DNA from 2 places in the Clostridium sp. JS66 genome. Region 1 is predicted to be linked to the other one. Evidence: riboswitches for the same ligand, from Rfam matches in the RefSeq annotation. Region 1 holds a riboswitch; the other holds the start of a gene.
What was found. A riboswitch is a leader RNA that binds a small molecule or an ion and turns the genes downstream of it on or off. The one in region 1 is predicted to bind lysine.

Region 1 (15,917 bases):
AATATATGGGTTTCCTATGAAAGAAAAATGTGCTGTGGTCTAGGTAAGTGTGGACACTGTAAAATGGATGATACTTATATCTGTTTAGAAGGACCAGTGTTTAACTATACTAAGGCTAAACATTTAATGGATTAAAGGGGGGATAACTATGTCTATAGATATTAATACAAAAAAGTTGAAAAAGAATGCATTTAGAGTTACAAAGGAAAGAGGAAAGACTGCGGTAAGAGTAAGAGTTCCAGGTGGACATATGGAAGCAAAGCATTTTGAAATATTACAGAAAATTGCTGAAGAATATGGTAATGGAACTGTTCATATAACTATAAGACAAGGATTTGAAATACCTGGAATAGACATGAGAAATATTCCCAAAATAAATGAATTGATTCAACCTATAATAGAAGGTTTAGAAATAAATCAAGTTGATTCAAATACAGGTTATGCTTCATCTGGTACAAGAAATGTATCTGCCTGTATAGGAAATAGTGTCTGTCCTTTTGGTAATTATAATACATCTGCTTTTGCAAAGAAAATGGAAAAAGCAATTTTTCCTAATGATCGTCATGTAAAAATTGCTTTTACAGGATGTGCTAATGATTGTGTAAAAGCTAGAATGCAGGATTTCGGAATTATAGGAATGACTGAGCCACAATATGACAGTTACAGATGTATAGGATGTCAAGCTTGTGTTAAGAATTGTAAAAAAAGATCAACAGGAGCATTACGTTTTGAGAATTTTAAAGTTGTAAGAGATCATGATAAGTGCATTGGCTGTGGAGAATGTGTTGGTAAATGCCCAACAGGTGCCTGGACAAGAAGTGATGAAAAATACTTTAAGCTAGTTATAATGGGAAGAACAGGTAAGAAGAACCCGAGACTTGCTAAGGATTTTGCTAAATGGATAGATGAAGAAAGCATAATAAAAATTGTATTGAATACTTATGATTTTATAGAAGAATATATTGATAAAGATGCACCATTAGGTAAAGAACATATTGGATACATCATAGATAGAACTGGATATCAGGAATATAAGAAATGGGCATTAAAAGATGTAAAATTAGGAGATAAAGTGGAGATACAAGATAATATTTATTGGTAATAAGCTAATTTAAGGAACGGGCATTGATGTCCGTTCTTTTAAGCATATTTTTGTAACATAAGTTACTGACAAATGTATGTAAAATTGCTAAAATAAAATTAAGAAAAGAGAATTTCATTTAAATAAATTAAAAGTATGGGGTTGAAGTAATAATGATTAAAGCCACAGAACAAGATTTTAATCAAATATCAATTTTTAATTGCATAAATGAAAGAACTTTAGAATTGTTAAAAGCTAAGGCTTTTAAAGTGAAGCTCAAAAAAGGAGAACTTTTGTTTTACGAAAAGCAGAAGGTTAATAAAATATATTTAGTTTTACATGGAAGGGTAACCATGTACAGAAACTCAGAAGAGGGACAAAAAAGAGTAGTTTATATTTTAGGTGATGGAGATTTTGTTAATGAAGTAATCTTTGATGACTTGCCTGCATCTATAAATTGTGAGGCTTTTCAGGAAAGTTGCATCTTATGCTTTTACAAAAAAGATTTATTAGAAATTATGGCTGGAGATTTTCAATTGACAAGAACTATAATAAATTCCATGGCACGAAAAATTAGAAGGCTTTATAGGCAGCTTAAAAATACTGTACCTATAAAGATGGATAAAAAGCTTTCAGCAAAGCTGTGGAAATTGTGTAAAGATTATGGAGTTGAAGTGGAAGAAGGAACATTAATTGATATGAATATAAGCATTACTTATTTAGCAGATATGTTAGGAAGCACAAGAGAAACTATATCAAGATGCATGAAGGGATTTGAAAAAAGTGGTATGCTTAAATTTATAGGTAAAAAAATATTAGTCAGAGATCCTAAAGAGTTGTCTATATACTTTAGGGGCAGGGAGTAAATAGAGTTTATTTTGTAATACATATGAAAATGTAATCAATATTAAAATTGAATTTAAACAAATAATTCATGAAAACCAACATGTATTAATGAAGAAAACATTATGTATATGTTGGTATTTTTGTTATATTTATAAACATTTTCGTGGAATTATTTATAATTATTGAGGAATAATTGCAGCTAGAGCTTTAGCTTGCGGCAGTTACTTTATTTTTAATAAAATATTTATAACATAACACAACAATTTAAGTTATAATATACTTAAATTAAAGGTTATTCCTATACAAGGGGGTGTGGTTATGGAATTAAATGCAGCACAGATAAAATTAGTTGAAAATAAATCGTTAGGATATAATTTACTAAAGGGAGTAACAGGCTCGGGAAAAACTACAACAGCAGTGTATAGAAGCGTGTATTTAGAAAACTACTATTGTTTATATGATAAAGATAGAATTTTGATGATTGCTGGAGATAGTACACAAATTGAAGATATAAAAACAATGTATGATAAAGCAAAAGAAAATACTAAATTTAATTATATAACCTTGTTTTCAAAGTTAGATGATAAATTGCATATACATAGTATAGAGGACATTGTATATAAATATTTTCATTATGACAAAAAATATAGTAATTATAATTTAATAGAAAGTAAAGAAGAAAAGGAATCGATATTAGTTCAGTGCATAAAAGATGTTAAAAAGTCATATGAGAAAATAAAGATATTGAATAATAAGTATATAGAATTTATTATAGATGAAATAAGTTGGATTAAAAGTTGTAATTATAATACACTTGAGAAGTATCAAGATGCAGATAGAATAGGAAGAAGTAATAGTAAAATACAGGGACCTAGAAGGTTGATGAAAAACTCTGATATAAGAAAAGCTATTTTTAAAATTATGAATTTATACAATGAAAAGCTTGAAGAAAAAAATTTAATTGATTTAGAAGATATGGCATTAATAGCATTGCAGCAGTGCAAAAATATTATTGATGAAAGGTATACTCATGTTATAGTAGATGAAAGTCAAAACCTAACTAGGGTGCAATTAGAGCTTGTAAGAGAGATAAATAGCAATGAGACTTATTCTAGTACTACTTATGTACTTAGTAAGGATAACTGCAAAAATTCAAATGGGTGGTTAATAAAATCACGTAAGGCTAGTAGTTTAGGATTACCATCAAAAGTAAAAGGGCACATATTTACTAAAAGATATGAAAATTATGTAGAAAAGAAAAGGATTGAGTATTCTATGGAATCATTTAAGTATTGTGACATAAAGCATGGAAGAGATTATGAATTATCTAGAGATATAAATAATATTTCTGAAATAATAGTAAAAGATTCAGATTCGCAATATAAATATAGTGAAGAGGAATTAAAAAAGTTACCTGTATATAGTGATATAGCAGCAGGAGAACCAATACTCATGAATCCAGAAATTGAAGATGTTTTTTATGTTCCAACTTATTGGCTTAAAGGTATGAAGGATTGCTTTATATTAAAAGTTAGAGGAGACAGTATGATAGGTGCGGATATAGATAATGGAGATTACGTAATAATCAAAAAACAATATACAGCTCAAAACAAAGATATTGTAGCAGTTAATTTAGATGGAAATGCTACATTAAAAAGGTTTGTAAATAAAAAAGAAGGAATATACCTTATGCCTGAAAATAAGAAATATGAACCTATTCGCATTAATGATGAAGGAGCAAGGATTATAGGAGTAGCAGTAGGAATAATTAAACAAAATTAGACTAAACTTAATTTATACCTAACGGTATAATAATTTTAACTTTGGAGTTGTTTATAAATGAGTCAGAAAACTATTGAAAAGCAAGATACAAAAATAAAAATAAGAAAACCAAAAATGTATAAAGTAATTATATACAATGATGATTATACTACTATGGAGTTTGTGGTAAAAATTTTAATAGAAATTTTTAAGAAGTCTGTAGTAGAAGCTACAAAGGTTATGTATGATGTACACAGGAGTGGCATAGGAATTGCAGGTATATATTCCTATGATATAGCGGCTACTAAAGTGACACAAGCGATGAGTGCATCACGGGAAAGTGGATTTCCATTAAAATTTAGTATAGAAGAGGAGTAAAAATGAAATTAGATACTATAGTAAATGAAATCATTACAGCTGCATATAATGAAGCGAAATATTCAAAACATGAATATTTTACACCAGAACATATTTTATATGCTTCCTTATTTTTTGAAGAAGGAAAAAAAATAATAGAAAATTGTGGTGGTAATGTAGAATATATAAAAGAAGATTTAATAAAATATTTTAAAGATAATATGGATTTGATAGAAAAAGGAGAACCAACAGAAACTGTTGGAATAGGCAATATAGTGGCTTCAGCAGGACAGCATGTATTATCAGCAGAAAAGGAAATTATAGGTTTAGGTGATATATTTGTAGCTATGTATGACGAAGAAGAAAGCTATGCTAGCTATTTCTTAAAGAAGCAGGGAATTCAAAGATTAGATATGTTAGAGTATATAACTCATGGTGCTTCAGAATTTGATTTGGAAGAGATAGAAGAAGATGTTTATGAAGAGAACCATGAAAGACAAGAAGAGGGTTCGTTAAGTCAGTACACTATGGAACTTACAGAAAGAGCTAGAAATGGACAGATAGACCCTCTTATTGGAAGAGAAGATGTATTAGATAGAACTATACAAGTGCTTTCAAGAAGACTTAAAAATAATCCAATTCATGTAGGTGAACCTGGAGTAGGCAAAACTGCAATTACGGAAGGATTAGCCAAAATGATTGTAGAAAATAAGGTGCCAAAGCTTCTTCAAGGAAGTAAGATATATTCTTTGGATATGGGAACTCTTTTGGCTGGAACTAAATACAGGGGTGATTTTGAAAATAGAATAAAAAATGTGCTTAAGAATTTAGAAAAACAAGAAAAGGCCATTGTTTATATAGATGAAATTCATACTATAATAGGTGCTGGAGCAGTTTCAGGAGGCTCTGTAGATGCTTCAAATATACTAAAACCTTTCTTAGCTAAAGGAAATATTAAATTTATAGGTTCTACTACCTATGATGAGTATAAAAAGGTTTTTGAAAAGGATAAAGCTTTAGCAAGAAGATTTCAAAAAATCGAAGTAAGGGAACCTTCTATAGAGGATACCTTTAATATATTAGACGGACTTAAAGAAAGTTATGAGCAATTTCATAATGTAAAATATACAGAAGAAGCCTTAAGAGCTGCAGTGGAGCTTTCAGCAAAGTATATTACAGACAGGTATCTTCCAGATAAAGCAATTGATGTTATGGATGAAGTAGGAGCTTATGTAAAGCTTCATTCAGATATGGAAGGTACTGTTGAAATACAGGCTAAGGATGTGGAAAAAATAGTGGCATCCATAGCTAAAATACCTGAAAAAACTGTGTCAGTAGATGAAGCTGATATACTTAAAAACTTAGATGAAACGATAAAAAAGGAAATATTTGGCCAAGAAAAAGCAATAGAATCTATAGTTACAGCTATAAAAAAATCTCGTGCAGGTTTTAATGATGAAAATAAAACTGTGGCTAATCTGTTATTTGTGGGACCTACAGGTGTAGGAAAGACAGAAATATGTAAACAGGTGTCAAAGGCATTAAATATTCCACTTATAAGATTTGATATGAGTGAATATCAAGAAAAGCATACAGTGGCAAGACTTATTGGGGCTCCTCCAGGATATGTAGGTTATGAAGAAGGTGGACTTCTTACAGATGCAGTAAGAAAAAATCCTTATTGTGTACTGCTGCTGGATGAAATTGAAAAAGTTCATCCAGATGTTTTAAATGTATTACTGCAGTTAATGGATTATGCAACTCTTACAGATAGTACTGGAAAAAAGGTTGATTTTAGAAATGTAATACTTATAATGACTTCTAATGCAGGAGCTAGATCTATTGGAAAACCTCTTATGGGATTTGGAGGAAGAACTGTAGAAAATGAAAATATAGATAAAGAAATAGAAAGATTTTTCTCTCCAGAGTTTAGAAATAGGTTAGATAATATCATAGTGTTTAATAAAATGAATGAGGATATGGCACTTTTAGTAGCTAAAAAGACTATAAGAGAATTTGAAGAAAAGTTAAAAACTAAAAATATAAAAATACAGGTTACAGAAAAGTGTTATAAGTGGTTAGCAAGTAAAGGATTATCTTTAGAATATGGTGCAAGGGAAATAATAAGAATCGTATCACAGCAAATAAAACCTTACTTTGTTGATAAGGTACTATTTGGAGATGTAGATAATAAAAAGATCATAGTCATAGATACAAAAGAGGATAAAGTTTTTATTAGCTAAAAAATATATAAGTATTTAAAGATAAAGTTTATAAGCTTGTAAAAAAACAGTTTTGGAAATTCCAAAGCTGTTTTTTCTAAATTTAATTACATAAGTTTGTTATTTTCAAAAAAGTAAGAAAAAAATGATAAAATTATATAAATTATCCTTAAAGTATGCGATAATATAAATAATGAGTTTGGAATATTATACCGTGGAGGAGGATTATAATGATTAATGGTTTAAATTGGAATTACCAAAACATTCCTATGATAGACGATACAAGTAGTGTTAGAAAATATAATACATTAGATGATCTTTCTTTAGCATACAATAGTATAAAAACAAATAATAGTGATTATTACTATAATATTAAAAATTCCTCTAGCAAAATATATTCAGTATCTACAGTGAAAAATGATGCTTCGGAGCTTTTTACTAGAGGTAAAAATTTAGTAGATGAAAGTAACAATGGATTATTTCAATCCAAAACTGCTGTTTCTAGTGATGATAAAAAGGTTTCTGCTTCAGCAAAAGAGGGGGCATTAAATAAAACCTATAGTGTAGAAGTTAAAAACATTGCTAAATATCAAAGTAATAAGAGCAATGAGATTAATGCTTATGATAAAGCAAGGTTTAATGTAGGAAATAACACTTTTGCAATAAATCACAATGGACAAACTAAGGATATATCCTTTAAAGTAGATGCAAGTGACAACAATGAAAAAGCTTTAAATAGTATGGTTAATGCTATAAATAATTCTGATGCAGGAGTTAAAGCTTCAATAGTAAAAGATTCTAAAACTAATTTAATGTATATGAAAATTGATTCAAAGGAGACTGGAAAAGGTAATTTTTTTGAAGTTGTAGACAAGATTGGTAATGCAGCAGCTGCATCTGGGACTAGTAATAAAGTTCAGACAGCTGAAGATGCAAATTATAATGTAAATGGGGTAAACTATACATCTAAAACAAATGATATAAGTTTAGATAATGGAAAAGTTAATTTAAATCTTAAGGAAAGCACTACAACTCCAATTAATGTAAAAGTTAAAAGTGATGCCAATAAGATAGAAAAGGGTATTGAAAACTTTGTAAATAGCTATAATAAATTTTCCAGTGACATACAAAATAATGATTTCGATTCCAACATATTAAAAGCATCAACAAGTGCATTAAAAAGAAATGAAGCTAGATTAAAAGGTATAGGAATAACTGTTAATGAAGATAATACTTTATCTATTGATAAGAAAAAACTTAATGAGGCAATTGAAAATGATGCTGATAAAGTAAAAAATATATTTTCAGGGTATACTGGAATTGGTAAAAAAATAACCAGTGCTGCTAAGGCAGTGGAAATTAATCCAAATATAGTTGTACAAGTTAATCAAAATATTGGATATAATAATAATTATGCTATTATGCAAAGTACAGCTCAGTATGGAAATTTTCTTAATTTAATCAGATAAAAATAATAATAAATTATAGATTCAAAATTATGGAGGTGTTGTATTATTAATAAAAATTTTAATTTAAATGAAGGTATTAGGGAAAATGAAATTAGATTGGTGGGTGAAGAAGAAAGTGTAATTATCAAAACTAATGAAGCTTTAAATCGTGCTAGAGATGAAGGATTAGATTTGGTAATGATTTCTCCAACAGCTAAGCCGCCAGTGTGTAGGATAATGGACTATAATAAATTTCTTTATGAACAATCTAAGAAAGAAAAAGAAGCAAAAAAGAATCAAAAGGTTGTTGATATTAAAGAGATAAGATTAAGACCTAATATCGAAGAACATGACATACAAATTAAGGCTAATAATGCTAAAAAGTTTTTATCTAGCGATAATAAAGTGAAAGTATCCATTAGATTTAGAGGTAGAGAAAACAATTATACTCATTTGGCAAGTAAGGTATTTGATGTATTTATTTCTAAATTAGAAGATACTGCAGTAATTGAAAAGTCACCTAAATTAGAGGGAAATAATATGATTATGATATTAGCACCTAAGAAATAATATATTTTTAGTAATTGGTTTATGAACTATTTAACTTAATATGAAATATATTACTATAATTAGTAAATACATTTAAAATGTATTTACTAATTATAAGTTTTAGTGTATAATAGTTAATTATAAGTGAATAACTGAGATAGAGGCGCAAAATTTAAGAGTAGCACTGCAGAGGTAAGTACTATGAAGCAGTTTGAAAGGAAATTTTGCCGAAACTTATAGCAGATGCTTTAATGCTATATAGTTGGGCTTTGTATAGAATATGTACAGGACTGTCACAAAGTTTATTTTGTGGAGAGCTATCATTCATGTATTAATATGTATTAAATACGTATTTTAATGCTCTGAGTGTGTTCTCAGAGCATTTTTTATCTTAGTTATTTCACTTATCGGAGAATATTACCGATAAGGGGGAGAAAAATGGAACAAGTTAATCAAATTAAAGAGCAGGAGTCAGGTGGATTAAAAAGAACTCTAAAGGCAAGACATCTTAACATGATTGCAATGGGTGGTGCCATTGGAACAGGAATATTTTTAGCACTGGGAGATACAATTAAACAAGCAGGTCCAGGAGGTGCTTTAGTTGCATATGGTTGTATAGGTATTATGGTATATTTTTTAATGACTAGTTTAGGAGAAATGGCAACCTTCATGCCAGATTCAGGTTCTTTCAGTGTTTATGCAACAAAGTTTGTAGATCCAGCATTTGGATTTGCTATGGGATGGAATTATTGGTATAACTGGGCTATTACTGTTGCTACAGAAATGGTTGCAGGTGCTGTGCTTATGAAATTTTGGTTTCCAGGAGTTCCACCTGTTATATGGAGTGTTATATTCCTTACATTAGTAGTTGTGCTTAATCTTTTATCAGCGAGAGCATATGGAGAAGCAGAATTTTGGTTTGCAGGTATTAAAGTAGCTACTGTAATTGTATTTTTGATAGTAGGTATTGCAACTATATATGGAATAATAGGCGGACATTATGTTGGATTCAAGAATTTTACAGTTGGTGAAGCACCATTTGTAGGTGGACCTAAATCAATTTTTCTAATATTTTTAATTGCAGGATTCTCATTTCAAGGAACTGAACTTGTTGGTGTAGCTGCTGGTGAAAGTGAAGACCCTGGCAAAAATATACCAAAGGCGATAAATACAATATTCTGGAGAATTTTGCTATTCTATATGGGAACAATATTTGTAGTTGGAGCATTAATTCCTTACACAGATGCAGGTGTTCAGACTAGTCCATTTACTATGGTATTTCAAAGAGCTGGTATTGCAGCTGCAGCATCGTTAATGAATGCTATTATCTTAACTTCAGTACTATCAGCTGGAAATTCAGGAATGTATGCTTCAAGCAGAACCTTATATGGAATGGCTAAGGATGGAAAAGCTCCTGCATTCTTTGGAAAACTTAATTCAAGAGGAGTGCCTGTAAATGCATTAATAGCAACTACAATAGTAGCATCACTTTGCTTTTTAACAGGTCTTTATGCAGAAACAACGGTTTATGTATGGCTTGTAGCAGCTTCAGGACTTGCAGGATTTGTTGCCTGGGTAGGCATAGCGTTGTGCCATTATCGTTTCCGTAAAGCTTATGTGGCTCAAGGACGTGATTTAGGTAAATTAAAATATACAGCTAAATTATTTCCATTAGGTCCAATAATAGCCTTGGTATTATGCGTAGTAGTTATTTTAGGCCAAGGATTAACTTATTTTCAAGCAGATACAATAGATTGGAAAGGAGTAACTTCATCATATATAGGATTACCATTATTTTTAGTATTATGGTTAGGATACAAAAAGAAACATAATACTAAGGTTGTAAAATTGGAAGATGTTGATTTGAAAGTTAATGAAGAAAAAACATTTTAAATAGCATATGTTTTGTAAGGTAAAAAGTACACGCTAGGTTATATATAGCGTGTACTTTTATACTTTACTAACTATTTTTACAAGATTCCTTGGCAGTATAACTAATAATTGATAAAATAAATAATGTCACAAAATATATGATTAAGGAGATAAATGCAATGAATGAAAGTACAATACAAGTAAAAGTTATAAAGGTTAATGAACTGGCAAAATTACCAGAGTATGCTCATGAAGGTGATGCAGGTATGGATTTATTCTCTATAGAAGAAATTGTTATACCTCCATTAGAAACTGCACTTATACATACAGGTATAAAAATAGAACTTCCAAGAAATACTGAGGCTCAAATTAGGCCAAGAAGTGGTCTAGCACTTAAACATTCTATAACAGTTTTAAATACTCCAGGAACTATAGATGAAGGATATAGAGGTGAAATTGGAGTAATACTTATCAATCATGGAAAAATTCCATTTAAAGTTGAAAAGAATATGAAAATAGCTCAAATGGTAGTTAAACCTATAACTAGAGTTAGCATATTAGAAGTAGAAGAGTTATCTGAAAGTGAGAGAGCAGAAGGCGGATTTGGATCAACAGGAGTTAAGTAGTGAAAAGCTTCATAATAGCATATTAGCAGTATAAAAAATGAGTACTTATAGAGTTCTATAAGTACTCATTTTTTTATTGAATAGATACTTGAAATTGCATTCTGTAGCCTTGATTAGAAACCTTAATATTAGAAGTAACATCACTTGTTATAAATAGATAATATGTTTGATTAGCAACATAAGGTTTCAAAGGAATAATTCTTATAGATTTTTTATCATCAGACAAAGATGCTTCAGTAGGAATTCTAGTTCCATCACTATCAACTACATATATATTCGTATTGTTTACATTTTCTTTTGCAAGTTCTTTATCATAATACAATGTCAATTGCATATTTTTGTCTAAGTTTTTTTGGAAATTTAAATCTTGCCATTTTGAGTCAGTAAAGGAAGATTTATCAACAGGGAGTAATATCTCTGTTAATGGGAAAGAAGAATTATTATTATATTTTTGTGGAGTTCCTAATGCATATTTAATAGTAACATTACTATTTAACTTTAAATCTTTAATTTTGTTTTCACTTTCTTCATTATCGTTAAGGTAGAAGAATTGGGATACTCCATTAGAATTTTGAATTTCTAAAAATATAAAATTATTTTCTTTATATATATTTTTTAAATTACCTGAAGCCCAAGATATACCAATTATAGGCTGAAAGCTTCTTTGAATATCATAATAGCTAAAATTTTTTCCGTCAGAATTTTTTACTGTTATATTGTGCAATGGAACATCTGCTTCTATTATAGTGTAAGGATAACTTGCTATTTGAGACAATGCAACATTATTATCTGGAGAAGTTTCTTCAACTAATACATTTACTTGTTGCTCAGAATCTTCCACAGCCTTTACAGTGATTCCATAACCAGAAGTAGGCTTTTCTCCACTCATAACAGCTATATAGGACTTGTTAGAAGAGCTGTCAGTATAAGAAACAAAACCTTCATTGTTTTTATAAAGTTCGATTTTTTTCATTAAATCACTAGGAGCCTCATCTTGTGATATAGTATGAAAATTAACTTTATTATAAATTATAGAATATGTCTTTGCTTCAATAGAATTTGTGTTTTTGGACAAAACTGCAGCGCTTACTTTGAATGGCATGTATACTAAACCTATGCCCAAAGCAATACACGTGGATATTAAAAATTTTTTTCTCATTAATGGGACCTCCCTGAAAATAATCCTTTAGTTAATTAAATAAAAAATAAATGTACTTTTAAAATTCTAAATTTGTCAAACGCCATTTTAATAGGGTACAAGAAATATACCCTATTAAAATATAAATATATAGAGCTTCCTCCGTATATTAAATTAGACGTAACCATAATATAAAATGTTTCAAAAACTTTTATATTTTTTTAATTAATAGATTTAGCTATATTTATCAACGAATCTTCTGGCAAAGTACTGGATAAATAATATTGTACATTATTGTTTATCCATACTATTTGTGTAGTGGCAGATTTACTGTCTTTCATATAATTAATATAAGCTTTATTACTATTTATATATACAGTTTTAGATCCGTCTAAATTGGATATATTTTTGCTCTCATATATTTCAAAATATGAGGAATCTGAGCTATATTTTAATTTAATACATTTCAATTTTGCATCTGGAATTGATATATCTGTAAGATTAAAACCATCTGGAACATAAGATGGAGTTATGATCTTACTTTCAAAATATTTTTCAGCAGTTGCCATATCTAAGTTTTTCTGTGGTGAAGCTATACCTTGAAGTCCCTTATAGGATTCTTTACCACTAAAATTTTCACTTGGTGTCAAAGAGTTTTGCGTTGAGTTTCCAGATGTAGAAGTACCACTTGAACTCTTGGAATCAGCAATGCTATCTACTGAATTGGCAGTATTGGTGCTGCTTTTAGTTGTCTTATCATCTGGTTTATTATTAGCGGATGTACCAGATTTATCTTTATTTTTTGAAGAATCATTTACTGATTTAGCTAAATCATTATTACTTTTTGTTTTTGAGCCTTCTTTAATTTTTCCACTATCATTAGAGTTTTTATACTGTTGCTCATTATTATCTACGTAATTACGAGGTATAGTTGAATTATTAAAGAAATAATTATATGTAAATCCGATTATTAAAAAAGCTGCAGAAGCTGCCGTAGCAAGTATAGGTTTTATCCTATTCTTTTTTTTACTTTTACATTTTTCTAAAGTCATTTTTTTTAATTTTTCAGTAGCATAAATGTCTTTAAGGAGCAAATTTGATGCCTCTTTAAAATATTCCATATTATCCTTCATATTCAATCTTCCCATCTATATTAAATTTTAACATTTTTCTAGCACGAAAAAGCCGACTACGAATCGTTGCTTCTGGTACATTTAAAATTTTACTTATATCCGTAGTAGATAATTCCTCGTAATAATAAAGTAGTATAGGCTCTTTATATTTATGAGGCAAATTCATAACTTCATTTAATAATTTTTCATATTGAATTGAATTAATAACCTTATTGTCTATATTAGCATCTACATAATTGTCAGCTATTGAAGGGTTGTCAGTATAGTCAAATGCAAATACCCTCTTAAACCATGAATTTCTTAATATATCCTTGCAGGCATTCATGGTAATAGTCATAATCCATGTTTTTTCACTACTTCTCTTTTCAAACTTGTAAAAATTCTTATAGACTTTTATAAATACTTCTTGAAAAACATCTTCAGCTAAATACTTGTCCTTAAGGTACATGTAAGCAATTCTTAGTACATCATCGCCATAGTCGTTCATTAATCTTTCTAGTTCCTTGTCCATGTTTTAATAATATCTTTTTTCAAGATATTTCCCCCCCATCACAAATACCAAATGTACTAAAATGTAATAGCTTAATTAATTTCTGAATTGAGCAACTAAAAATTAATGGATATAAGAATTTCATATTATATAATATCATATCACATTTTCCAGTGTTTGGCGTAGTTTTAAAATCAAAAAATATATGATATAACGATAAAAATAGCTAATTTAGAGAAATATTAAAGAAATAAATATATAATACTATAATTTTTACAACATTCCATAGTCAAGTATTAGTAAATTTCTATTTTAATTTACATAGTAACAATTTTATAAATGCAAACATTCATTTGTTGAACAATTTTGAGGAATTAAAATATTAATTTGTGTTTGATTTGATATTGTATTTTTTTATAAGTACGATAATAATAGCATATTTTGTATTTGAAAAAAAGATGACAAAAAAGCTTAGAAAAACTTCTAAGCTTTTTTGTCTAAGGGAAATTAATAAGAACATTGAAAAAATTTCATATACCATAAGGACCTGTTATACTATTACCAAATCCCATAGCCCTTGAAATAGAACAATCATATTTTAAAATTTTAATAGACTTATGTTTGGATAACATATTTCCTATTTTAAGCTTTCTTATATCATAATAATCAAGGCAATGAGTATCAGAACCAACAGATATTTTTATATCATTTTTTTTCAAATGTTTAAATAATCGTTTAGTTTTCCAAGTATCTATGGATTTTACTATTTCATCAAAATACTCGTAACCTTCATTTACATTTAGTTCCCAGAATAGATTGTTTTCTTTTAATTTGCTTATTAAAAAATTCAATCCATAATTTTTATATAAGCGAAGCAAATCGGTGTGTGCCAAACCAATATTGCATTTTAAATGTTTTGTGTATTTATCTAATTCACTAAGTTTTACACTATTTTTAAAGTAGTCTATATATTCTAAAAGAACATAATCTAACTTATTAAATAGATCATAGGGTAAATTATTTAAATCGCATAAGTCCTTATTCATACATATTTCAATTCCAGAATATATTTTTATATTGTTCTTATATTTTAATTTTAAACCTTCTAAGTTTTCTATATAGCGTCCTAAGTTTTCTATAAGTACAGAATTACATTTATCAGTTTGAAAGTGATCAGATATACCTATTGCAGTTAAGTTATGTTCTATAGCATTTTCAATTATTTTTTCTGGAGAGTGAATTCCATCTGACCAAAGAGTATGATTGTGTAAATCCATAAAATCTATTGAACTTAAGTCCATTAAAAATACCTCTTTTCAATTCAAGTATTTATTCTTATAAATTTTCTAATAATTTTTAATTTAATATATTTTCTATAAAACGATTACACTTATATGATATAATTAAATTAAAGAAATGTAAATGATATTTTAAACAGATCATATAGAAAATTAATTGAAAATTTCTGTGTCAACTTATTGATTTATTAATATAATGAAATTAAGCAAGGGATGTAAAGTGATGAAATTAGGATTATAAAATGAGGTTACTATTAGAAAAAACAAAGTATAATATTAAAATATACTAAATTTTAATATACTTTATTAAATTTTTATAATTAAAAATAAACACTATTAGTTTATTAAAATCTAATAAACCAATAGTGTTTTATTATATTTAACTTTAATATACAAATACCAATTTATCTATTCTAGCAGCTAATGGCTTAGACCAAAGCCATTGATTAGTAGCACTATCATCAAAATAGTAAAAAGCTCCCTTAGATGGATCAACGCCATTAAGAGCATCCTTAGCAGCTTGTACACATTCTGCTGATGCAGACTTATCAATCCATCCATTTGCAACTGGAGTAAACTGGTAATATCCACCAGATTTTTCGTATATTACAGAAGATATAGTTTTTGGAAAACGAGGGTCTTTAACTCTATTTAACACTACAGCACCTACAGCTACCTTAGCATTGTAAGATTCACCTTGGGCTTCAGCCATTATGAGTCTAGAAAGAATATCTAAGTCACTTGCTGTATAAGAGGCAGTTGTATTAGAAACTGCTGTAGCAGAAGTTGTTGTTGTATTTAATGAAGTTATTCCAGGTAAAGTAAGCTTATCACCAATATTTAAATAGTTGTCCCATTTATTATTAGCTTGTCTTAAATCGGAAATGGACACACCATATCTTTGTGATATTAGATATAAACTATCCCCACTTTTTACAGTGTAAATGCATCCGGGAACAGTAAGTGTTTTTCCTGGATATATTGCTGTGTTTGTAAGATTATTGTCTTTCATGATAGACGTATAGGTTGTATTAAAAAGTTTTCCTATAGTATAAAGAGAATCTCCAGATGTTACAGTATAACTAGCAGCTTGTAC
Region 2 (15,917 bases), 2.0 Mb from region 1:
ACAATACTAGTATCAAGAAATGCCATGAAGGTTCCAATAATTACTATTCCTAAGCATAACCATTTGTAAGAAGGAGCTTCTTTTTCTTCCACACTATTCACCTACCTTTATAATTCTTTCTTTTACTTTATGTGTATATTAACTACTACATTAATACCTGGTAAAAGTTTAACATTACTATACTTATCTAATTTAATTTTAACTGGTACCTTTTGTACAACTTTTGTAAAGTTAGCACTGGTTGACGTTGGAAGTAAAGAAAATGTAGCAGTAGATGCTTCACCAATAGAATCTATTTTCCCAGTAAACTTTTTATTTTTATATTTATCTATAGTAATATCAACTTTTTCACCTGACCTCAATTTAGTTAATTTTGTCTCTTCTATATTAGCTGTTACATATATATCATCCTGATTTATTACATAAGCAAGTGTCTGACCTGCTGTACACATTTCTCCTACATTCGCTTGCTTTTTTATAATTATTCCATCTATAGGAGAACGAATAATAGCATTTTCTAAGGTATCACTAGTTTGTCCAGCTATATCCTGTCTTCCAATTATTTGATCTTTATTTACTTTGTCTCCTTCTTCAACACTAAATTCTAAAAGTTTGCCAGATATTTGAGGACTTACTTTTAATAAATCTGCATTAAGCTTAGCATCTTCTGTAGAAACAAAATGAGTACTATTATACCAGTAATATCCTACTATTCCCACTATAGTTACCATCATAAGTATTAATATACTGCTCATTATTATCTTCTTTTTTGATTTCATATGCTTTTTCATCTCCTCTACTCTTTAAGTCCTATTTCTGTAATCATTCCTGGTTTTAATATGTCAGCTCCCTCTTTTAAAGTAACTCTAACTACATTTTTCCCATTAGAACTAAGTATAGGATTTATTACAGATATTTCACCTTTAAATCTTCTATCTGGTATATCATCTGCTTTAACCACTACCTCTTCACCTACTTTAATTTTTTTAAACACATTTTCAGGTACATATCCATCTATATAAAGCTGATTATTGCCTACAATTTTAACTAAGGTAACACCTGTTCCTGCAATTTCTCCTACATGTATATCACATTCACTTACTGTGCCAGTTATTGATGAAGTTATTATTCCATTATTTACTTGACTTGCAGCTGAATTTACTGCAACTTGTGCTTCATTCACCAAAGCCTGGGACGAAGCTATATCCTCTTTTGTAGCACCATTATTAAGCTTATCTAAAGTACCTTTATCTGAAATCAACTTATCTTTAGCAGTATTTAAGCTTGCTTCCATTTGTTCTAAATTTTGTTTTGTTTCATTTCCAGTATCATATAACTTCTTTATTCGATTATAATTATTAAGGGCATTTTCATAAATTTTATTATCATTATCTATAGCTGCTTCTGCTATGGATATATCTTCAGGTCTTGCTTTGCTTTGCATTTTATCCAAAGCAGCCTTAGCTGTATTTACTTTTGCTTCTGCTTGATTTTGTTGATTTTTTAAATCTGTGGTATCTAGATACACAATTGGATCTCCAGCATTAACTTTACTTCCCACTTGTACATTAACTTTCGTAACCTTAGAAGGTGAAATTTTGGAAGACAAATTCACAGAATTATCAGCTTGAATTTTTCCAGCAAAAATAAAGACTTCCCTTGGAACTGCTGCTGTACTAATACTTTCTTTTTCATTTGATTTATAATAACTGCATCCATTCAATAATATTGGAATTATAAATAATATCGGAATTAATTTTTTTGTATAATCCTTCATTTTATCCCTCCTCTTAAAAATATATTTACTCTCTCTTGCAAATACCATGTTTTATTATTTCTATAAAACATATAAGTTCTTTATTCATCATCTCTAATTCTTCTATCACTTCTTCCTCTTTTAATTCACTTTGAATAAAAGAATATTTTTTTAAATATCTCATTGTAAGTGCTTGAAATATAAATGAAAACATATCAAATACCTTATTTAAATCCACATTTTCATTAAAATCTGACTTATCTATGTTATTAAGCATAACTTTTTTCATTCTTTGTATTAAGCTTTGAGTTTTTTCAGTTGCTATAGGTTGCAATTCATTGGGTAAATTACACAAAAGTGCATTTGAAATAATAATTCCTAAATACATTTCACCTTTAAGCCATTCTGTTCTCTCTTCTAATAATTGATTAAACTTCTCAAATGCACTATTATAATATTTTTCACATATTTCTTTTGTCTTTTGAAAATATAATTCAGCACAATAGTCTAAAATGTATAAATATAAATTCTTTTTATTTTCAAAGTAGTGAAATATCATTCCTTTAGATATACCTGCTTCTTTTACAATATTATTAGTAGATGCCTCTTCATAGCCTTTTACAGCAAACTCTTTTAAAGCTGCTTTAATAATTCTATTCTTTTTTTCTTCTGATATTTTTTCAAAATTCTCGTACATTTTATCACTCTCCAAAAATTTTACTTTATTGACCACATGGTCGATAAATATATTATAATACCTGTTGACCACATGGTCAATAGGTGCGTTATAAAAAATTCCCCAAATTATTTTAAAGATAATTTGAGGAATTTTTTACACCAAGGCATATTTCAAAATATATAATATCTTAGTATATCTACTTTTTCCTTTTACATTCATCATTATATTCAACATATATAAATCTAATTGCAAAAAACAAATTAATACATAATGCTGCTATTATTAAATGACTATTGACACTTAGTCTTTCAAAAAAGGATATTATTATAAGATTAAAATAAATAAGAATTGGAAGAAGTTTACGTTTTCTATTGGTTTTAATACATTCTAGTATAATAGGAATCATAACTAAAGCAAGAAGCATTAAATCAAATATAAAATTCATTATTAGACTAACCCCTATAAATTATTTATACACTTCAATTGTATGTGATACCATAAATTTTTATAATATCAGCTACTTAAAATTAACATTATTTTCAAATCCAAATATAAATAACTTTTTTCAATATTAAAATATGCACTTTTATTTTTTAAGTTTACTATTAATATTTATTTTCAAACTTTAATTATTTAAAATTTAAAAACAAATTTCTTAATATTTTAATGTATTTCGAAAAATCATTTACTTAATTTAACGTTATATGTAAAATTACATTAATGTAGTAAAAAAGGAGGTTCATTTATGGATATCATAGATTTGAAAATCATTGATGCTTTGAAGGAAAATAGTAGGTCAACTTCTTCAGAAATAAGCAGAAAAGTAAACCTTTCTATTCCTGCAGTAGCTGAAAGAATAAGAAAGCTGGAGGATGGAAATATAATCGAAAAATACACTATAAAAATCAATAGAGAAAAAATTAATTATAAACTTTTAGCCTTCATTTTCGTAAACATTGACAAAACAGAAAACATAGAAAACTTCAGAAAGTCTATAGTTCAATATAATTCTGTACTGGAATGCCATCATGTTGCTGGTGAATATGATTATGTTTTAAAAGTATTAGTAGAAGATACAAAGTCTCTAGAATATTTTTTATCAAATACCCTGAAGAAAATTAAAGGTGTACTTAAATCCAATACAATAATCGTACTTTCTTCTTTAAAAGAAAATATCAATGTTTAAGAGGTGCTAAAAATGATTTTTAAAGGTTTTAAATTTGGTATGATGTTACAATTTGCCATAGGTCCTGTTTGCATCTTTATATTTCAAATAGCATCATCAAAAGGTTTTTACACTGCAGAAACAGGTGTATTAGGTGCTGTTTTAATTGATGGATTATTCATTTTTGCTGCTACTATTGGTATATCTTCTATAATTGAAAAGCAAAATATAAAATTCATTTTAAAGATATTTGGTACTGTAATTTTATTTATTTTTGGACTCAGCACAATTCTAAACCAGTTTAATATAGACTTTTTACCAATCTTAAGCATCCAAAATACTAGTAATATAAATAATGCATTTTTTCATACGCTTATAATTACTGCTTCAAATCCACTCACTATAATCTTTTGGTCCGGTGTATTTTTATCCAAAATTACAGAAGAAAATACGAAAAAAACAGACATTTACCTATTTGGTTTTGGAGCACTGTTATCCACAATATTTTTTTTAACTTTAATTTCTTTATCAGGAAACTTTGCAAATAGCTTTCTATCTGTGGGTATAATACAAGCTTTAAATATAATTGTTGGTTTTTTATTGATATACTTTAGTATTAAAATGTTTTTAAAAAAGGCATAAAAAATGAGATTGCCGCATTAAGAAATTTATATGCAATATACTGCAATATTCATTCTTAGTACGACATCCTCATTTCTAAAATATATGTGATTTAATTTAGCCTAATAAATCATCCATATTATATAATCCTTTATCTTGATTAACAAGATATTGGGCAGCTTTCACTGCTCCTTGAGCAAATATATTTTTTGACATTGCAGTATGTTTTATTTCTACTATTTCATCCATTCCTGCAAATATAACAGTATGTTCACCTGCTATAGTGCCTCCACGAACTGCATGTATGCCAATTTCATTTTTTTCTCTTTTTCTTATTCCTTCTCTGCCATATATGAACCTTTTTGAGTTATTTAATTCATTATTTATTGCATTAGCTATCATATAGGCAGTTCCACTAGGTGCATCAACCTTCTTATTATGATGTTTTTCTATAATTTCTATATCAAAGCTTTCACTTAAGACAGCTGCTGCTTTTTTTACCAAACTAGTTAACACATTAATTCCAAGTGAAGTATTTCCTGATTGAAATACAGCTATTTTTTCAGAAGCTTTTTTAATACCATCTATATTTTCAGAAGAAAGCCCTGTTGTTGCTATTACTATTGGAGTTTTTGTTTCAATTCCATAATTTAACAAGCCTTCTAAGCCAGCTGGATTAGAAAAATCAATGATGACATCTGCATTTCCTTTATAATCAGATATTTCACTGTAAACCTCATAATTATTTTTACATCTATCTACATTTTTATCTATGCCTGCAGCTATTTCAGCATCTTCCATTGCTTCTATAGTCTTAGTCAAAACTTGTCCCATAGCTCCATTGCATCCACTTATTATTACCTTTAACATCTTATTTCTCCTTTACTTCTATACCGTATTCTTCCATGTTGCCTATTAATACCTTCTTATTTTTATCTTCCATAGTAGTTAAAGGCATTCTCAATTTTCCAACATTCATTCCCATAACATTCATAGCAGTCTTAACAGGAATAGGATTTGTTTCTATAAATAATGCATGTATAACTCCATTCATTTTAAGCTGCAGCTTTCTTGCTTCTTTAACATTGCCATTTAAATATTCCATAACCATGTTGTGAGTATCCTCTGGTAATATGTTAGCAACTACTGAAATTACACCTTTTCCTCCAAGAGATAATATAGGAACTACCATGTCATCATTTCCACTATAGATAGAAAAATCTTCTCCGCACAATCTAGCAATATCAGCTGCCAAAACTATATCACCACTAGCTTCTTTTATAGCTACTATATTTTCAACCTTTGACAGCTCATATACTGTTTCTGCCTTTAAACTCATTCCAGTTCTTCCTGGAACATTATATAAAACAGCTGGAACTTTTATACTACCCACTATAGCTTTAAAATGTTCTATAACACCTTTTTGAGTACTTTTGTTATAGTAAGGAGTTACAAGCAATACTCCATCTACTCCCACTTTTTCTGCATATTTACTTAATTCTATAGAATAAGCTGTGTTATTACTTCCTGTACCTGCTATAACTGGTATTCTCTTATTTACTCTTTTAACTGCAAATTCTATGGTTTCTTTTCTTTCTGCATCTGTCATAGTTGCAGCTTCTCCAGTAGTTCCGCATATAATTATTGCATCTGTTTTGTTTTCTATTTGCCAATCTATTAATTCACCTAATTTTTCATAGTCTATACCACTTTCTGTATATGGAGTAACTATAGCTACTCCTGATCCTTCAAATAAACACATAAATAACCCTCCTAAAATAAATTAAAGATTTTTAACTAATACTTCTGCTATTTGAACTGTATTTGTAGCTGCGCCTTTTCTTATATTATCAGCTACAACCCATAAATTAAGCCCATTTTCTATGCTAAAGTCTCTTCTTATTCTTCCAACATAAACTTCATCAGTTCCTTCAGCATTTATTGGCATTGGATAAACTGTATTTTTAACATCATCCTGTAAAATTATTCCGTCAGCATTTCCTAAAATTTCAAATACCTTATCTAGTTCAAAAGGTTTTTCAAATTCCAAATTTATAGAAACACTGTGTCCATATCTTACTGGAACTCTAACTGTAGTTGCTGTTATCTTTAAATCATAATCATTTAATATCTTTTTAGTTTCTTCTATCATTTTAATTTCTTCTTTTGTGTATCCATTCTCCATAAATACATCTATATGAGGCAGACAATTGTAAGCTATTTGATAAGGATATTTATTAGATGCTTCTCCCTTTATACCATTTTCTAAATCCTTTATTCCACCAACTCCTGATCCAGAAACTGCCTGATAAGTAGAATAAATTATTCTCTTTATTTTAAATGCATCATGCAATACTTTAAGTGGTACTACACATTGGATAGTAGAACAATTAGGATTTGCAATAATCCCTGTATTCCAATTTACATCTTCTGGATTTACTTCTGGTACTACTAAAGGAATATCCTTATCCATTCTCCAAGCACTGCTGTTATCTACTACTGTTACCCCATTTTCTTTTGCTATAGGAGCAAATTTTTTACTAATATCTCCACCAGCAGAAAATAATGCTATATCTATATCTCTTTTAAATGAATCTTCATTTAATTCTTCTACTATATATTCTTTACCTCTAAATTCCATTTTACTTCCAGCCGATTTTTTTGATGCAAAAAGGTATAAATTATCAATAGGGAAATTTCTTTCATCTAATACTTTTAAAAATGTTCTTCCAACCATTCCTGTTGTTCCAACGATAGCAATATTCGCATTTCTCATTTCAATCACCTCATACATATTTTTAGTTAATAGTTAAAAGCTAATAATTATTAACTTCTACAAGTTTAATTTTTGTGCTAAAACTGTTACTGCTTTTTGTTTATCTTTTGAATCTAAAGTATAAGATATACTTATTTCTGAAGTAGTTACTTGCTTAAATTCAATATCATTTTCTGCAAATATAGTGAATATAGAAGCTGCAACTCCAGACTGCTTCATCATACCTATTCCAACTACAGATAATTTTGTAATATCTGATTCCTTAGAAACTTTAATACCTTGTATTTCAGCCCTTAATTCTTTTTCAACCTCATTGATTGTACTTACATCTTCCTTTGATGCAGTAAAGGAAACATTTATATATCCATTAAATGGTGCTGTTTGACTTATCATATCAATATTCACATGATGTTTAGCCAATTTGTCAAATATTATTGATATATTTTTAGAATTATATGGCACATTGTTAACTGTAACCATAAGAACATCATCACTAATTGAAAGGCCTGTTATTACTTTTTCTTCCATTGTTTCATCATACTCCTTTATATAAGTTCCTTTTTGATTTCCATGCGTTGATGCTACATAAATAGGAATTTTATATTTACATCCTATTTCCACTGCTCTTGTTTCCATGACACCAGCTCCTAAGCTTGCCATTTCCATCATTTCTTCATAGCTTATATAATCCAACTTCTTTGCATTAGGCCAAACCCTTGGATCAACACCATATATTCCATCTACATCTGTGTATATTTCGCAGGTACAATTAAGCTTTGCAGCTAATGCTACAGCAGTGGTATCTGAGCCACCTCTTCCTAAAGTTGTTATATCTCCATTTTCATTCATGCCTTGAAATCCAGCAACTACTACTATTTTTCCATCCTTTAAATGATTCTCTACATTTTGAATCTCTATATCAAATATTCTATTTTTAGTATGAACTCCTCCTGTTTTTATTCCAGCTTGGAATCCTGTTAATGACACTGAATCATATCCACTTTCTTGAAATACCATAGATAGTAGTGCAATTGTCACCTGCTCTCCAGTTGATATTAACATATCCATTTCTCTCTTATTAGGATTATCAGAAATTTGTTTTGCCATATCTATAAGCTTATCTGTGGTCTTACCCATAGCAGAAACCACCACTACAATGTCATTACCTTCCTTTTTTCTTTCTATTACTTTCTTTGCAACAGCCTTTATTTTATCTATAGTTCCTACGGATGTTCCGCCATATTTTTGTACTATTGTAGCCAAATTCATTACCCCCTTCATTAAAATAATATATCGTTTCTAATAATATCTTCATAAGTTTCTCTTTTTACTGCTATTTTTGCTTCACCTTCTTTAACAAATACTACTGCTGGCTTAGGTATTCTATTATAATTGCTAGACATGCTGTAATTATAAGCTCCAGTAGTTAGAACTGCCATAATATCTCCTCTTTCAACTTCTGGAAGTTGAATTTCTTTTATTATTATGTCTCCAGATTCACAACACTTTCCTGCAATAGTATATATTTCACTATTTTCGGAATTAACTTTATTTGCAACTACAGCCTCATATTTTGCATCATATAATGCTGTTCTTGGATTATCTGCCATACCTCCATCTATAAAAACATACTGTTTACCACCATAAGTTTTTTTAGTACCACCTACATTATAGAGAGTAGTACCTGCATTAGCAATTATTGATCTACCTGGTTCTATCATAACTTTTTTAATATTTAAACCTGATTTTTGTGATTCTTCTTTAAGTATTGAAAGCATGTTTTTAAGACAACTATTTAAATTAACAGGTTTATCTCCTTCAGAATAATATACTCCAAAACCTCCTCCTAGATTTAACTCTTCAGTACTAAATCCACATTGATTTTTTATTTTTTCTAAGAACTTAATCATATCTGATACTTCTGAGTAAAATGATTTTTCTTCAAAAATTTGAGATCCTATGTGACAATGAAATCCCTTAAAGTTTACACTTTCACTATTTTGAAATCTGTTTATAATTTTACACATATCTTCATCAAATATAGATTCTCCAAATTTTGAATCGTTTTTTGAAGTTTGGATATATTCATGAGTATGAGCTTCTATACCTGGATTTACTCTTAATAAAACATCAACTTTTTTATTTAAGCTTTTACATAAATATTCAATTACTTCTAATTCATTTCTATTATCTACTACTATTCTTCCTATTCCTGCTTCAATAGCCATGCTTAATTCGCCTTCTGTTTTATTATTCCCGTGCATATAAATTCTACTTACAGGAAAATTTGCTTTTAAAGCTGTATAAAGTTCTCCACCAGATACCACATCTAAACTCAATCCTTCTTCACAGATAACTTTGGCAATTGCCAAATTCAAAAATGCTTTAGATGCATATATAACTTCACTTTCAATACCTTCTATTTCAAAATTATTTTTAAATTCTCTGCAAGTGCTTCTAACTAAATCTTCATCTACCACATATAGAGGAGTTCCAAATTCTTTTGCTAGTTCAGTGGTATCGCATTTTCCTATTTCTAAATGTCCTTTACTATTCACATTCATAGTTCCAAATAATTTCATCTTATCTTCCTCTTTTCATTAATTTTAAATATGTAAATTTTTGCTTAATTATCAATATATTAAATTTGTGTAAAATAAAAGCAGCTGTGAGCAAAAGGTACTCTCAACTGCATGTACAATACAAAGCCTTTTGCCCCAATATGATAAGCACTTCTTTAAAAAATCGGGCAATTTCCTAAAGACAGTACTATACTTGTTCAGCATAGTCCCAGTATACAAACATTAAAGCTTGTAAACTTCGGCGGATGACCCTTTCCTGTATTTTAAATATACATTACTTATGACAACCGCAACCTCTGTACCATATTGTATATATTAAATTTAGTGTTTTTTGGTAAATAAAAAACAGTTGTGAGCAAAAGGCACTCACAACTGCTGTGTATCACAACAAACCTTTTGCCCCAATATGACAAGCACTCCTTTAAAAAATCGGGCAATTTTTCAAAGACAGTACTATACTTATTCAGTATAATCCCAATACATAAAACTAAATTTTATGTATTTCGGCGAGTGTTCCTTTCCTGTAGCCAGTACTTATAACAACCGCGGCCTCTATGTCACATTGTTTATATATTCGTTTTTTATTTTCATCTGGTATACTTAGGAGTTTAACAAATTATATTCACTTAGTCAACTACTTTTTTTATATTTTTGTATATTTATACTTTTATTTCATTTTTAATATATGCAAATAACCAGCTATTTACTGGGTTTCCACAGATATCTTTAAAATTAAAAAACAAATATTTTTATATTTCAATCTTTCGCAATATAAAAACCTTATTTACACCTTATAAATCAAACGTAGTTTTAAAAACTACGTGTTATTATATTGGTATTTATAGCATTATTAAGTATTTTTAAGAAATTCATTAAAAAATAATTAATTAGCTTTCATTTTCATACTTATTCTAAATTGAAATTTTATGTATTAGTTATATAATATATATAATGACACATAATAAAGTTATACATTAAATTTAATTAAATGCAGTGAAATTTAATTTAATTGGCATTTATGCATGGATTTAATAGATACTTTCAAGCTTATTATATGGAGGTAATGTTATGAAAAAAATTTTTAGAGAACCTGTTAATGGTTTTACTCACGTATTTGGAGCCGTTGTATCACTGGTAGGGTTGATTTTGCTTATAGTAAAAGTTATATTTTCATCCCCATCCATAAGCGGTCTTAAACTTACAGGGGTTATAATATTTGGATTAAGCTTAATATTTTTATATACAGCAAGTTCTGTTTATCATTTAGTAAATTCTTCAGAAAAAGTAATTAAATTTTTAAGAAGGTTAGATCATTCAATGATATTTATACTTATTGCTGGAACATATACACCTATATGCTTAATCGCTTTAAGTGGTACATTAAGATGGGTTTTATTTATCACTGTATGGTCAATGGCCGTAGCTGGGATACTATTTAAAATGATATGGTTTAATCTCCCTCGCTGGATATCCACTTCATTTTATATAGGTATGGGATGGCTTGCAATCTTTGTTATATCACCTATTTCTAAAGTTCTTTCTATAAGTGGAGTAGCATGGCTGGTACTTGGTGGTATATTCTATACTGTTGGTGGCATTATATATGCTGCTAAATGGCCAAAATTGAACTTAAAGTTATTAGGATTTCATGAAATATTTCACATATTCGTATTACTTGGAAGTTTTAGTCACTATATATGCGTTTTAAAATATGTTATATAAAAAACAAGTGTTGAATTAATTTATCTTAATTCAACACTTATTTTTTTATTAATCTTCATATGATTCCTTGTGATATTATTTGTGTATACATTCTCTCATAAATGCTGCATATGATTTTTGAACCATAAAAAGTTTCTCCAACTATTCTCGCTTTTTTAGATTTATATTCCAAACTACATCTTGTATAATATCTAAAATACTCTTTTAATTCATTTATGCTGCCAACACTAAACTTATTACCAACCGTATTATCTTTGCTTAATATTTCTCTATGACATTTAGTATCTGATAAAATTACTGGAAGCCCACAATTTAGTGCTTGTAAAACAGATACTGATAACTTTTCAGATTTAGATGAAGATATAAAAATATTTGCACACTTTAAAAATTCTCTTAAATTGTCAACCTTGCCTTTTATCACAATACCTTCACTATTATACTTTTTACACTTCTTTAAAAGTGGTTCATATCCAAGTAAAACAAGAGTTGCAAAATTTGAAATATTAGCTCTTTGAAATGCATTAATTATTGTAAGAGGATCTTCAATTTTACTCATTGATGCAATTGAAATAAAAATTCTCTTTGTAGTATCTAATCCCAGCTTTTCTCTACGTCTTGCTATTTCTAATTTATCTACTGGTGAAAAATATATTTCGTCTACTCCATTTGGTATGTTATAGGCATTAACATCATAACTTTCTTTTAATTTTCTTCTTAAGCTATATGAGGATACAATAGGACAATTCATTTTAAATAGATATTTAACATATCTCTTATCTCTAATTTTTCCTATTATTTTACCCAATGCCGTAGTATACCCTTCATATGGAAAATTGCAAATTGTACTGCAATGCTTAAATTTGCTTAAATACTTTACAGCAAGTATATCAGAATCATATCCTATGGTGTGTATAATATCTGGCTGCAGCTCTTCACAAGTCACAGCCAAAATCCTTTTCCCTTTTAACCACAATTTTGTTCTTGATAAACCTAAAGAATAAATATCAATTTTTAGCCTTTCAAAATCTTCATATACACTATCTTCAGGTTCCTTTAATAAAGTAATAATTTTAGGTCTAAATTCTCTTCTATTAATGTTTCTCAATATATTATATAGCTGATTAGTTATTTCAGATGCTCCAAGATTTGAGACTATATACAAAATCATTTTTGACATATTTTATAAGTCTCTCCTTCATTACCTTGCTAAATATACCTTTCCAAATCATATTTACATAACCCTTTTAATTACTTACTTTACTATAAATCATGGTAATTTGATATTATTCACTTTTAATCACACCTTATTTCATTTTTGTCTTAGTATAATTTATATTACATTTCAATAAAAACATTCCTCAAAAACTCAATTTAATCTTTTAGTAATACACTATAGTTCTAACTATTTCACTATTCTTTTCACCTATACTAGTAAATTTAAGTATATTCTGTAATTCTTCATTGCCTTTTGTTACTGCCAATAAATCACCTTCACTTAAATTAAAATTCTTACCGCTATTTTCATTAATTTCTACTTGTCCACTCACACAATAAAATACTTCTGTTAGCATAGAATAATCTTTACTTTGTAATTTTTCTAGTATTATTTCTTTAATTTCTTCTCTACTAATCTCAATAGCTTCCACTTTTCCACTACAGCCCTCAGCCATCATTAAATTGAAATCTGTTACTTTTCCATAACTCTTGGTATTCCAATCTCCACTAAAGCTGTCCTGATCAAATTTTTTTAATACTATATTATGATGATTTTCATGATTAAGAACAAGTTCTCCTTTTAAAATCATTATTATCCTGGATATCCTCGGTAAATGTGTAAATGTAGATTCCTCTATTTGAACCTTTGCAGAACTCAAACGCCATTTAAAATTTCTTTCACTATATACAGCTTCCTTTGGATAAATTAAAAGCTGAGTTGTTGTCCCTCCTGACCATTCACTGGTTTTATGGTTTTCTTTTTTAATAATTTCATAAATCATTATATTTATCCCCCTATTCATATATACTGCAGACTATGCTGCAAAAAATTTATCCAATAGACACCATTTCTTATGTATAAATCTAAACAATATTTATATCAAATTTAGACTTTATCTCAAATTAAATTTTAAATATTAAAAACATCATTATAAAAACTTTTTTCTTCTTTTATTTTAGATATTTTATCTAAAATAATTGGAATTCCACATTTTATATTTTCTGAATTAGCTCTTGATATACTTATTTTTAGAATATTATCATTGAAATAATCCTTCAAATAATTTTTTTCTACATCTTCTAAATATATATTACTACTGTATCTAAGCTCTTTAATAATATTACTTACATTTACATTCTCTATTAATTCAATACAAGCAAAAAATCCAGTATCAGGTACATGACATTTTAAATAAGGCATATTTGCCTGTGCTAATTCTTTTTTTACTAAATTCATTCTTTCAGAATAAGTTTTTCTAATTTTTTTAACATGTGCTTTAAACATACCACTTTTTATATAAATTTCCAAGGCTCCTTGAGATAATACTGAAGTGCTTAAATCTGCCCACTTCTTATATTCTTTAAACACATTTGTTAAAATTTTAGGCAATACTACTGCTGCAATTCTAAGCCCTGGTAGTAATATTTTTGAAAAACTTTTTAAATATATTACTCTTGAGGAAATATCATCATAATACATAGGGTAAGAATTGCTCTTAATTTCTAAATCAGCAAGGTAATCATCTTCTATTATGTATACATCGTATTTTTCTGCCAGTTTTAAAATTTGTTTTTTTTCTTCACTAGAATAGCTTGTTCCTAATGGATTATGAAATCTTGGTATGGTATAAAAACACTTTATATTACAATTTGCAAACCTTCTTTCAAGTTCATCTAGATTTATACCTTTAAAGCTCCTCTGAATACCAATAATACGATCACTGCTAAATTCTAATGATTTCAATGCACCATTATAGGTAGGTTGTTCTACAAGCACATTATTTTTTCCATTAGGAAAAGGCATGTTAAATAAAATATTTATTGCTTGTTGAGAACCAGAAGTTATAAAAATATTTTCTTCACTGCAAAATATTTGATATTCTTGAAACTCCCTTTTAAGTACACTTACTAAATTGGGAAGTCCTTTAGAATCTGAGTAATCAAAAAGGTTTTGCTTATACATGTCTATTGCTTTGTTTAAACAGTGTTGAAATTCCTCATAAGGCAATATTCCTTTATCTGGAGCTGCTGAAGAAAAGTTTATTATGTCAGTGTACAAATTTCTATTTAATTCATCATTATTTTCTACTAAATAATATCCACTTTGTGGTATTGAATATACTACGTGTTCCTTTTCCAGCTCAGCATAAGCTCTAACTACTGTTGCTTTACTGCAATTAAAATTTTCAGATAACATTCTCACTGTAGGAAGCTTTTGTTTGTATTTCAAATTTTTGTTTTCAACTTCACTTATTATGTAATTTACAATATCATTATATTTGCTCATTTACACACCTCCCTCTGCATTTTGTACCAGTACAATCATTATTTTCATCTATTGTATTATATTTAATTATATTTTACACTTTAATTGTACCACATTAAAGTATTATGGAAGGTGATGTTTATGGATAATTTTGAGTATATTCAAGGTGGAAGTGAACTGTTAGATTTAATACATCCATTATGGAAAAAATTAAATAAACATCATGAAAATAAATCTATTTATTTTAAATACAAATTTAAAAACTTCACATTTAAAACTAGAAAAAATAAATTTATAAGTAGTGATAATATAAAAATAAAAGTAGATTTAGTTAAATATAAAAATTCATATATTGCATACTGCATTAGCACAATAAATAAGGAACTTACTGGAGAAATTGATTCACTTTATGTTGATGAGACATATAGAAATCTAGAAATTGGTGATAAGTTAATGACTAGATCCCTATCTTGGTTAAATAATAATAAGGTAAAAAGAAAAATAATAGGAATATCTGCTGGAAATGAATCTGTGTTTAAATTTTATAAAAAATATGGATTTTTTAAGAGAACTATTACTTTAGAACAAATTTCTTAAATTAGGAGGTACTAACATGCTTAATGAAATAAAAACACGTAGAAGTATAAGAAAATATCTTAATAAACCTATAGAAGATGAAAAAATTATTGAATTACTTGAAAGTGCAAGACTTGCACCTTCTGGCAGTAACACTCAACCTTGGCATTTCATTGTGGTAAAATCTGAATCCATGAGGAAAAAATTAGCTGAAGCATCCCACAATCAAAAATGGATGCTGTCTGCTCCTGTTTTTATTGTATGTGTTGCAGATATAAATTGTAGAATAAAAGAAAGCACACATATGAATTTAAACGAAAATAGCGCTGAAGAAGAAGTTAAACAAATAATCAGGGATACTTCTATTGCTATAGAACATATTGCTCTTCAAGCTACCAATTTAAATTTAGGTACTTGCTGGGTAGCATGGTTTACTCAAGAGGACATTAGGCCAATACTAAATATACCTTCTGATAAATATGTAATCAGTATTCTTACTGTTGGGTATGCATATGAAGAACCTAAACCACGTCCAAGAAAAAAACTTGAAGAAATAGTG

Region 2: it holds a riboswitch for lysine, as region 1 does, so the genes downstream of both, lysA (diaminopimelate decarboxylase) here and Q6H37_RS22520 (amino acid permease) in region 1, are expected to answer to the same signal.

What each region holds. Positions count from the first base shown of each region.
Region 1 covers NZ_CP131467.1:4,885,662-4,901,578, reverse strand. Annotated here, with positions in the region: gene asrB (anaerobic sulfite reductase subunit AsrB) at 1-135, shown strand, start outside; gene asrC (sulfite reductase subunit C) at 155-1,102, shown strand; gene Q6H37_RS22550 (Crp/Fnr family transcriptional regulator) at 1,255-1,947, shown strand; gene lexA (transcriptional repressor LexA) at 2,246-3,709, shown strand; gene Q6H37_RS22540 (ATP-dependent Clp protease adaptor ClpS) at 3,767-4,066, shown strand; gene clpA (ATP-dependent Clp protease ATP-binding subunit ClpA) at 4,069-6,288, shown strand; gene fliD (flagellar filament capping protein FliD) at 6,498-7,736, shown strand; gene infC (translation initiation factor IF-3) at 7,827-8,285, shown strand; lysine riboswitch at 8,415-8,592, shown strand; gene Q6H37_RS22520 (amino acid permease) at 8,703-10,157, shown strand; gene dut (dUTP diphosphatase) at 10,316-10,762, shown strand; gene Q6H37_RS22510 (protease complex subunit PrcB family protein) at 10,836-11,921, opposite strand; gene Q6H37_RS22505 (DUF4367 domain-containing protein) at 12,122-13,033, opposite strand; gene Q6H37_RS22500 (sigma-70 family RNA polymerase sigma factor) at 13,023-13,544, opposite strand; gene Q6H37_RS22495 (CpsB/CapC family capsule biosynthesis tyrosine phosphatase) at 14,054-14,824, opposite strand; gene Q6H37_RS22490 (LysM peptidoglycan-binding domain-containing protein) at 15,207-15,917, opposite strand, start outside.
Region 2 covers NZ_CP131467.1:2,843,894-2,859,810, reverse strand. Annotated here, with positions in the region: gene Q6H37_RS13420 (DHA2 family efflux MFS transporter permease subunit) at 1-92, opposite strand, end outside; gene Q6H37_RS13415 (HlyD family secretion protein) at 123-779, opposite strand; gene Q6H37_RS13410 (HlyD family secretion protein) at 797-1,777, opposite strand; gene Q6H37_RS13405 (TetR/AcrR family transcriptional regulator) at 1,803-2,453, opposite strand; gene Q6H37_RS13400 (hypothetical protein) at 2,632-2,880, opposite strand; gene Q6H37_RS13395 (Lrp/AsnC family transcriptional regulator) at 3,181-3,621, shown strand; gene Q6H37_RS13390 (LysE family translocator) at 3,634-4,242, shown strand; gene dapB (4-hydroxy-tetrahydrodipicolinate reductase) at 4,339-5,091, opposite strand; gene dapA (4-hydroxy-tetrahydrodipicolinate synthase) at 5,093-5,983, opposite strand; gene Q6H37_RS13375 (aspartate-semialdehyde dehydrogenase) at 6,005-6,997, opposite strand; gene Q6H37_RS13370 (aspartate kinase) at 7,055-8,260, opposite strand; gene lysA (diaminopimelate decarboxylase) at 8,278-9,579, opposite strand; lysine riboswitch at 9,717-9,887, opposite strand; lysine riboswitch at 9,983-10,143, opposite strand; gene trhA (PAQR family membrane homeostasis protein TrhA) at 10,648-11,301, shown strand; gene Q6H37_RS13355 (glycosyltransferase) at 11,357-12,478, opposite strand; gene Q6H37_RS13350 (HutD family protein) at 12,681-13,298, opposite strand; gene Q6H37_RS13345 (PLP-dependent aminotransferase family protein) at 13,427-14,803, opposite strand; gene Q6H37_RS13340 (GNAT family N-acetyltransferase) at 14,924-15,379, shown strand; gene Q6H37_RS13335 (nitroreductase family protein) at 15,396-15,917, shown strand, end outside.